Regions from separate parts of the Chryseobacterium sp. GW823-FHT05E08 genome, predicted to be linked through region 2. Evidence: riboswitches for the same ligand, from Rfam matches in the RefSeq annotation. Region 2 holds a riboswitch; each other region holds the start of a gene.

Evidence for each region. Region 2 has a riboswitch for S-adenosylmethionine ahead of AC1Q7L_RS09550 (SusC/RagA family TonB-linked outer membrane protein). Riboswitches for the same ligand answer to the same signal wherever they lie in the genome.
Region 1: it holds a riboswitch for S-adenosylmethionine, as region 2 does, so the genes downstream of both, AC1Q7L_RS06810 (TonB-dependent receptor plug domain-containing protein) here and AC1Q7L_RS09550 (SusC/RagA family TonB-linked outer membrane protein) in region 2, are expected to answer to the same signal.
Region 3: it holds a riboswitch for S-adenosylmethionine, as region 2 does, so the genes downstream of both, AC1Q7L_RS10255 (alpha/beta fold hydrolase) here and AC1Q7L_RS09550 (SusC/RagA family TonB-linked outer membrane protein) in region 2, are expected to answer to the same signal.

Annotation. Positions count from the first base shown of each region.
Region 1 is NZ_JBXAHY010000002.1:195,935-199,217, forward strand. Features, by position in the region: gene AC1Q7L_RS06810 (TonB-dependent receptor plug domain-containing protein) at 1-1,276, opposite strand, end outside; SAM riboswitch class I at 1,374-1,480, opposite strand; gene AC1Q7L_RS06815 (alpha-amylase family glycosyl hydrolase) at 1,624-3,283, opposite strand, start outside.
Region 2 is NZ_JBXAHY010000002.1:787,732-791,014, forward strand. Features, by position in the region: gene pckA (phosphoenolpyruvate carboxykinase (ATP)) at 1-256, shown strand, start outside; gene AC1Q7L_RS09545 (type II 3-dehydroquinate dehydratase) at 382-789, opposite strand; SAM riboswitch class I at 1,032-1,128, shown strand; gene AC1Q7L_RS09550 (SusC/RagA family TonB-linked outer membrane protein) at 1,212-3,283, shown strand, end outside.
Region 3 is NZ_JBXAHY010000002.1:929,900-933,182, forward strand. Features, by position in the region: gene AC1Q7L_RS10250 (MGH1-like glycoside hydrolase domain-containing protein) at 1-1,781, opposite strand, end outside; SAM riboswitch class I at 1,969-2,076, shown strand; gene AC1Q7L_RS10255 (alpha/beta fold hydrolase) at 2,142-3,080, shown strand; gene AC1Q7L_RS10260 (ACT domain-containing protein) at 3,084-3,283, shown strand, end outside.

The DNA.
Region 1 (3,283 bases), 590 kb from region 2:
CGGCCTTGATTTGATATTGCTCAAACCTGAATTCTCCTCCGAAAGCAACATTGAAATTGTTTAAGTTCTTAGAAACATCAAGGTTAATGGTATTTTGGAGAAAGCTATGCGCTCCTGCATAAAAACTTGTCGGAGATTTCGCACCTAAAGAAGCATTATTAGTGTTGTTAACATTATAATTGAATGTATTGCTTCCGAAAGTATTACTCAGATCAAAAAGCCAATCGTTTACATTGTATTTCGTTCCTACAGCATAAGAAAGATCGTACACCTGAGATTTCAGATTAGCCTGAAAACCATTCGGATAAATTGAAGAAACAATATTTGAAGTTTCGCTCGGAAGTCTTCTAAAACCAAAACCTTCACCTTCTTTTAAACTGAATCCTCCAAAAGTATAGAGTTTAAAATGGTCATTAAAAGGATATTCTGCATTGAAAAATAACTGAGCCTGTTTTATTTGAGCATCACCGATTTGGAAATTGAAATCATCTCTGGTTAAGCCTCTTTTACTAATCTCCGCATCATCATTTTGTTCTGCAATAATTGGGTTTGGAGCAAATTCATATGCAAAATTATCTCCAAAAATATCTAATTTATGATTCTGTGTTCTCGTCGTTTTTCCTCTTTGACTTAGCTGTAACGACAAATTGATATAACTTTTATCTTTTCCTAAAGAAGTTCCGTAATTGACTGCTCCCTGATAGGTTTCACCATCATTTCTACCTGATAATCCGTAGTTTAAACTTGCAGAAGCACCTATATCTTTTTTAAGAATAATATTAATAACGCCTGCAATGGCATCAGAACCATATTGTGCTGCTGCTCCGTCTCTTAAAACCTCAATTCTGTCGATCGCAATCACAGGAATTGTGCTTAAATCTGTCCCAACAGAGCCGTTTCCGACTGTATTTTGATAGTTAACTAATGATGTTGTGTGTCTTCTTTTTCCATTCACTAAAACTAGAACCTGATCGGGTCCCATTCCTCTTAATGTCATAGGATCAATATGTTCTGTTCCATCAGAAGCAGACTGTCTCACCGCATTAAAAGAGGGAATTACATAATTTAATAGATCCTGAACCGTTGTTTGAGGTGCAGATTTTTGTATTTTTTCAATATTGATAACATCTACCGGAACAGGTGTTTCCAATTTTGTTCTTTTAGCATTTCGGTTTCCGACGATTATTACGTCTTCGATTTGTTTTTCTTTTTCAAGTTCCTGAGCCGATACGAAAACCGCTCCAAGCAATAATACAGATATGCTTAGTTTCTTCATCTTTTGTTTTTTGCAAAATTAATAATAAACCCGGACGGACAAAAATCCGCCAACAAAGATTGTCAAGAAATGGAATGAATATTGAGAATATTGACTTCACTTATCTTCCCCCAATCGGGTTGGAATTAGCACCTTTACACATTGAAAACGTGCCGGTTGCTAAGGTTTCACAGGGCCAAATCCCTCCACCTTTCTTGATAAATCTACTGCAAAGGTAGACTAATAATTTTAATTGGCAAAAATTGTGAATTTTTAAAGGTGAAGGGTCAAAAGTGAATTTTAGTGTAAATGAAAAAGAGAGGCAATTTTCATTACCTCTCTTTGTTTAATTATACATTATGTTTGTCTTATTTAATAATCATCTTCTGGATAGCAACTCCGGTTTCAGATTTTAAATGAACCAGATAGGTTCCGGCAGGATAATTAGCTTTTAATTCATAAGTTCCTGACTCATTTTTAAGCTTAATGGAATCCATTTTTTTACCGCTCATGTCATAAATTATAATTTCGCCGTTTTTGGCTTTATGATAAATTAATTTCGCTAAACCGTTTTTAACAGGATTGTCCGCAATTTGAAGTGATAATTTATTTTCAGCGTTAGCATCAATTGTAGATAAAGTTCCTGTGTAGTTTCCGAAAATTCTAAATTCTCCCGGCTGAAGATTAATTGGAGCCGTTGTAGAAGAAACTACTGATACTGTGTTATCCAGTAAATTTTTCCACTGTCCTGCGTACGGGAAGTAAGGCACAACATCTTTTGCAGAGGTATCGTAATTGGCTATAACGACAACATTCTGAACAGTACTTGCCGTATTATCGTACACGTAAATTCTGGTAATTAATCCATTAGGATCATTGGTAAGATTATTTGATTCTACAGAATATGTTTTTGATTTAAATACCGGATACAAACTTCTAAGATTAATGATCTGAGCCCAAGTATCATAAACTGCCTTTCTGTTCGCATTAGTGTCATATCCTAAAGAAAAAGCAATTGGCTTCTCATCTGTTCGGCAACCATTGTTGATAGATCCGTCTCCACATCTGTTGATGCTGAATTCATAACCCAATTCACCAAATTGCCAGATCATTTTCGGGCCGGGAATTGTGAAGAATGTTGCTCCGAAAGTTTTCATTCTATTCAACGCTGTGTTTAGATTTTTAACATCGTACGCTCCGTTTACAGCTCCGTAAGAAATATTTTTAAACATTAATCTTTCTTCATCATGGCTTTCTCCATACCCAACTGCGTGCATATTGGTGAAACCATGAAGCGTGTGATTCATTCTGTCAAAGTTGCTGTTTTCTTTGTAGCCCATCGTATTTTGATTGTACGCGCCATTTTGATTATTCCAAAGCATTACACCCTTTCCTTCTGCAACTCTGTAATTTGCCCATTGCTGTTCTTCTGCATCAGTTCCTAAATGTTCGAAAATCATATAAGAATTTGGATCAATTGCCCACTGTTTATCAGCATAATATTTCATGATGTCTACCCTGTCCTGCTGATAAGCATTGGTACAGGTTTCATCATTTTCAGAACAGCTTTGCGTGAAACCTTTTGTAAGATCCCAACGGAAACCATCGATATGATATTCTGTTAACCATTGTTGAAGCGTTCTTTCAACGTAATATTTAGTTGACGGACTTGTATGGTTAAAATCATTGAAAACATTGTACGAATGTTTCGGAACTGTATTAAAATATGGGTTATTTGGAGCTACATCACCGTAACCGTCTCCATCAGGATCAATATTCCAAAGTCTTACCAACGGAGAACGTCCTGTTGCATGATTTAAAGCTACATCCAAAATCACAGCAATCCCGTTGTAATGGCACAAATCAACAAATTCTTTGAATTTTTCCGGTGTTCCGTACGCTTTATCTAATGCATAATGGAATGACGTATTGTATCCCCAAGAAAGATTGCCCTCAAACTCCATAATTGGCATCAATTCAATCGCATTGATCTTTAAATTTTTTAGATAAGTAATTTTATTGATTAAT
Region 2 (3,283 bases):
CATTGATGGATCTATCGAGAATGCTCCAAAAACTAGAATTCCAATTATGAATTTGGAGATTCCTACTGAATTACCAAACGTTTCTGAAGGTATTTTAGATCCTAGAAATACATACAGCGAAGTTACTGAGTGGGAAGAAAAAGCAAAAGATCTTGCTGCAAAATATATCAAAAACTTTGATCAGTATTGTAATACAGAAGAAGGGAAAAAGCTTATCGCTTCCGGACCTCAATTACAACAACAGACAACAAACTAAAAATAAAAATCCTCATCATTGCGTTGAGGATTTTTTTATATAATAATCACAGATTTTCACAGATCAACACAGATGTTTGCGTTATAGAATCTGTGCAAATTTGTGAAAATCTGTGGTTAATAAAATTATTTCAAACTCAAAATAGCCAATCGATATCCATCCATCCCAAAACCAGATAAAACCGCATCAGTATTTGCAGCCGTCACAGATTTCTGACGAAATTCTTCTCTTTTGTAAATATTACTAATGTGAACTTCCACTTTCTGCTTCTGAATATTCTTTAAACAGTCCGCTATGGCATAAGAATAATGCGTAAAAGCTCCCGGATTGATTACCAAAGCTTCAAAATCATCTTCTTGAAGTCTGTTAATTAACTCACCTTCAATATTTGATTGATAATATTGTATTTCATGAGAAGGAAATTCAGATTGTAAATTTTCCAAATAATCTTCCATAGAAACTGTTCCGTAAATTTCTGGTTCTCTTGTGCCTAAAAGATTCAAATTAGGACCATTGATGATTAAAACTTTCATTCTATAAAATTAATTTTTTTTTTCTATTAAGACTTAATTTTTTCATTTTAAGTGAAAATACTCTTTTACATTATTTTTAATGATATTTCTCATATTTAAAAATTTAACATTTTTTATAACTGTCTATTTTAGTGTTTTTTAAGCTTAAATTAACTTTATTTTCATAAAATTATAATTGAAAATTTTAAAGTCTACTTGTTTTGTAGACTATTTGTTTTTAGCTTTGCATTCATATTTCGATCGGCTTATAAAGAAAGATGGAGGGAACTGACCCTATGAAATCTTAACAACCTGCTCTTGGCAAGGTGTTACATTCAGCCTTTAAAGGAACAATAAGCATTTGGTTAATCGTATTTATCGATGCCCTTTGCTGACTTTTCTGCAAAGGGTAAATTTTTAATATTTGATAAATAAAATTGATTATGATTAGCAAAGGTTTAATTAATTCTAAAATTTGGATTCCACCTGTTGCTGTATTTTTCTTAGGAATTATCAGTGTACACGGTCAGGAAACAAAAAAAGATACACTTCGTGAGAAAGAAATAGATGAAGTGGTAGTTGTAGCTTACGGAAAAGCTAAAAAAACAAGTTATACAGGTTCTGTAGCAACGATTTCAAGTGAAAAGATCAACAACAGACCTGTTACCAATATTACAAAAGCTTTGGAAGGACAAGTTCCAGGGCTTCAAGCGGTAAGTTCTTCGGGACAGCCGGGGTCAACAGCTTCGATCAGAATTCGTGGAATCGGTTCGGTAAGTGCTTCAAGTAATCCATTATTTGTCGTTGACGGAATTCCTTTTGATGGAAATATCAATTCCATCAGTCCAAACGATATTGAATCGATCAGTGTTTTAAAAGATGCAACAGCAAGTTCATTATACGGTTCAAGAGGAGCGAACGGAATTATTATCATCACAACAAAATCCGGTAAAAAAGGAGAGGCTCGAGTGAATTTCAATATCAGTCAGGGTTTTTCTAGCAGAGCAGTTAAAGATTATGAACAGGTATCAACCGATCAATATTACGAATTGTATTGGGAGGCGCTGAGAAATGGATATAAATCAAGTCAGGTTTCTTCTCAACAGGCAGCACAAATGGCAACCGATAATTTGGTGAATGCTTTGGGAATTAATCCTTACGGAGCAGGTTATCCAAACCCAGTCGGAACAGACGGAAAGCTTTTAACAGGCGCAACCGCGTTATGGAATGACAACTGGAAAGATATTTTGCAAAGAACAGCTTCCAGAAGTCAGGTCGACTTAGATTTCAGTGGAGGAAATGAAAAAAGCAATTATTTTTTCTCGTTAGGATATTTAGATGATAAAGGAATTGCGATAGAATCTGGTTTCAAAAAATACAGTACGAGATTAAAAATCAATTCTGAAGTCAAAAAATGGTTGAATGTTGGAGCCAATTTAGCCTACACAAACAGTCTTCAGGAAGCACCGCCATCATCAGATTCAAGAACGGATAACGTGATCAATGCAGCGAGAGTGATTCCGTCTTTCTATCCGTATTATGAAAGAAATGCAGATGGAAGTTATAAGCTGGATTCCAACGGAAATTATATTTACGACTTCGGAAAATACAGACCAACAAGTGCTTTGCAGAATGAAAATGCAGCCGCAACGCTGCCTTTAGATAAAAACGAAAACAGAGAAGATAACTTTTCAGGAAAAGGTTTTGCAGAATTTACTTTCTTGCCGGAGCTGAAATTCAGAACAAGTTTCTCTGTTGATTTAGTGAATTACAATGGTCATTATTACACCAATCCATTATTAGGAGAAGGTGCGGAAATTGGAGGTTCAGTGACGAAAACCAACTCGAGAACGCTTTCTTATACGACGAGTAATATTTTGACTTACGATAAAAAATTCGGACAGCATCACATTAATATTTTAGGTGGACAGGAATTTTATCATTATGAATATCAGACGATTTCAGGAAGCAGAAGTCAATTTTCACTTCCGTATTATTATGAACCGGATGCTGCTGCGTTGTTAGGTGGTTTTAGTGGAAGCAGTGATAAATTAGGATTATTGAGTTTCTTAGGAAAAGCAGAATATGATTATCAGAATAAATATTTCCTTTCAGGATCAGTAAGATCGGACGGGTCTTCAAGATTCTCTCCCGAAAACAGATGGGGTACATTCTGGTCAGTCGGTGGTTCATGGAAAGCATCCAACGAAACTTTTATTAAAGACTTAAATCTCTTCAACCAGTTAACGCTTCGTGCAAGTTACGGTGGACAAGGAAATGATAAATTAAGTACTTATTATGCTTACCAAAGCTTGTATACTTTTTACAATAATTTAGGTGAAGGAGGAACGGTTGCAAGTAAATTACCAACTCCCGATTTGAAATGGGAAACCAATCTTAACTTAAATGTAGGTTTGGAATTTGCGATTTTAAAAAACAGAATTAAAGGTAATGTAGAGTATTTCCAACGTCAAAGTAAGGATCTTTTATTTGGAATGCCTTTGGCACCGTCACT
Region 3 (3,283 bases), 140 kb from region 2:
TTTTCCATGGCTTCAGCGATATAAAGATAATGTTCAAAGAATTTGATGGCCATATCTTCATAAACCTGATAATATTGAGCCAGCTCCATTGCCATTCTCATCATATTCAGAGCGTACATCGCCATCCAGCTTGTTCCGTCTGCTTGTTCGAGGTGTTGACCGTCCTTCAACTCCATATTCCGGTCAAAAGCACCAATGTTATCAAGACCTAAGAAACCTCCACCGAAAATATTATTCCCGCTTTTATCTTTTCTATTCACCCACCAGGTGAAATTAAGAAGCAGTTTTTGAAAAACTTTTTCTAAAAATAAAAGATCCGGTTTTCCATTTGTTTTTTCATCGATTTTAAAAACTCGGAAACAAGACCATGCATGAACAGGCGGATTTACATCACTCAAATTCCATTCATAAGCCGGAAGTTGCCCGTTGGGATGCATGTACCATTCTTTGGTTAATAAAAGAAGTTGGTTTTTGGCAAATTCGGCATCAATTATAGCAAAAGGGACACAGTGGAAAGCCAGATCCCAAGTTGCATACCAGGGATATTCCCACTTGTCGGGCATCGAAATGATGTCTTTGTTGTGCATGTGATTCCACTCCGTATTTCTTACATAATTGTTGAAATCTCTCGGAGCTTCAAAATTGGGATCACCTTTTAACCATTTTCCAACATTGTAATGATAAAACTGTTTGTTCCAAAGTAACCCTGCGAAGGCTTGTCTTTGCACATTTTTTTCGTCCTCACTGCTTACATCATGTTGAATTTCGTTATAATATTCATCAGCTTCAGAAATTCTTGCATTAAAAATTTCATCAAAGTGATTAAATGGTTCATCTGTTTCATTCGGAGAAAGTCTGAAATCAAACGTTTTTGATTCTCCCACTCCAATCATTTCATCAATTAAAAAAGAAGCTTTTGTTCCCTGTTTTTCAGGATTTACAGTGTTGCTTCCGTAGATGATGTGATCATTAATTCCGTCTTTAAAATAGGTATTTCCTGAATAAAGCGTTCCGTATAATTTGGGAGCATTCGTCTCATTTTCACAGAAAACACTGTTGGAATTATTCTTTCTCGAATAGAATTTTTTAATGGAAATACTGTCGTGATTAATATCGATACAGTTTTCCGAAGAAGCATTCAGCTGACCTTTGTAAACGTTGTATCCCCATTTCCAGTTATTTCTGAACCATACGGTCGGAGCAACCAATATAGGAGCCTCTTTCTGACTTCTGTTGGCAACTGTTACTCTTACTAAAATATCATTATGCTCAGCTTTACAATATTCAATGAAAATATCGAAGTACTCGTCATTGTTGAAAATTCCAGTATCAAAAAGCTCGTATTCGGGTTCTTTTTTGCTTCGTCTTCCGTTCTCGGCAATAATTTGGTCGTACGGAAATTCGTTAATAGGATATTTGTACACCATCTTCATATAGCTATGAGTAGGTGTGTTATCTAAGTAATAAAAGAGTTCTTTGAGGTCTTCGCCATGATTTCCCTGATGATTGCTCAACCCGAAAAATCGCTCTTTTACCATTTTATCTTTTTTGTTCCAGAAAGAAAGGGCAAAACATAAAAGCTGCTTCGGATCCGAGATTCCGGCGATGCCTTCTTCTGCCCACCTGTAAGCATAACTTTCCGCTTTATCATGACTTGTAGATCCCCACGCATTACCGTCCGGACTGTAGTCTTCACGCACATTTCCCCATTGTCGGTTGCTTACATACGGTCCCCATTTTTTCCAGTCTTTATCTTGTAGTCTTTGTTTTTCAACACTCATATTTCATCACTTTTCATTACGAAGGTAAGTTTTTTGAAAAATAATTCCAACATTTGGAATCTGAATAAAACGTAACATATCCCTGAAGCTCTTTTGTTTAAAGGCTTTTCGAGATTAAATTAAATTTTTATAAATTTTTAAAATAAATGTTTTATCTTTGCAGCATTCGATCATTCACATATTGAAAATGTTATCAAGAAAGGTTGAGGGATAGACCCTGTGAAACCTTAGCAACCCTTTGCGCAAGCGAAGAAGGTGCTACGTTCTACCAAATATAATTTTGGACAGATAACTTACTGAAGTTCTTTCAGCCATTTCTAATGGCATTTTCAAATTGTATTATCAAAAAGTATAATAGAATTGAAAACAGAACTAAACTATATTAATCTTTCGTATCAGACAAATTCCAATAAGGAATACAATATCCCGTTGAGCTACCAGCTTTTCGGGAAAGACCTGTTTTCAGCACCTATCATTTTAGTTAATCATGCCTTAACCGGAAATTCAGATGTTTCAGGAGAAAAGGGGTGGTGGAAAAAGCTGATTGGTGAAAATCAGGTTATTGATACAAATAAATACACAGTTCTGTGTTTCAATATTCCCGGAAACGGCTATGATAATTTTTTAATTGATGAATATGAAGATTTCACGCCTTCAGATATTGCCAATATCTTTTTAAAAGGCCTTGAAAAGCTTAATATAAAAAACTTGTACGCCATTATTGGAGGTTCTTTAGGAGGAGGAATTGGCTGGGAAATGTTGGTGAAAAACCCACAGCTTGCCGAAATTTTCATTCCTATTGCCTGCGATTACAAAACTCATGATTGGCTTCATGCACAATGTCTGGTTCAGAAATTTTTATTAAATGGAAATGATAAACCACTGCAAAAAGCCAGAATTCATGCGATGTTGTGTTATAGAACACCACAATCTTTAAACGATAGATTTCAAAACAAATACAATCCGGAAAAACAGCTTTTAGAATCGGAAGATTGGCTTGTTTATCACGGAAATTCATTAAACGAAAGGTTTAGTTTAGAATCATATAAACTGATGAACCATTTATTAATGAACATTAACGCAGAAGAAGCTCAACTGGAAAAAATCGAGGCGCGAATGCACATGATCTCCGTTGATACAGACTTATTCTTTCCTGCTTCCGAGATCCGAATGTGCTTTGAAAAGCTTAAAGAAAAAAAGGAAAATGTTTTCTATCACGAGATCAAATCAATTCATGGGCACGATGCCTTCTTAATGGAATACGAACAATTAAATAACATCATTAAAAATATTTTATAGACGATGAAAAATGCTAACGAAATAAAATTTTTAAAAAACAGATCAATCATCAAATTTGAAGGGGAGGATTTCTTAGGTGAAATCGGGATTGACGGACGAATTTTTAAAGCGCTTACTTTAGCGAGAATAAGTGTTGGGGTAATTTCTCAACAGGCAATTGAAAACGGATTATCAATTTTGGTTCAGGAAGCTGATTCCGAAAA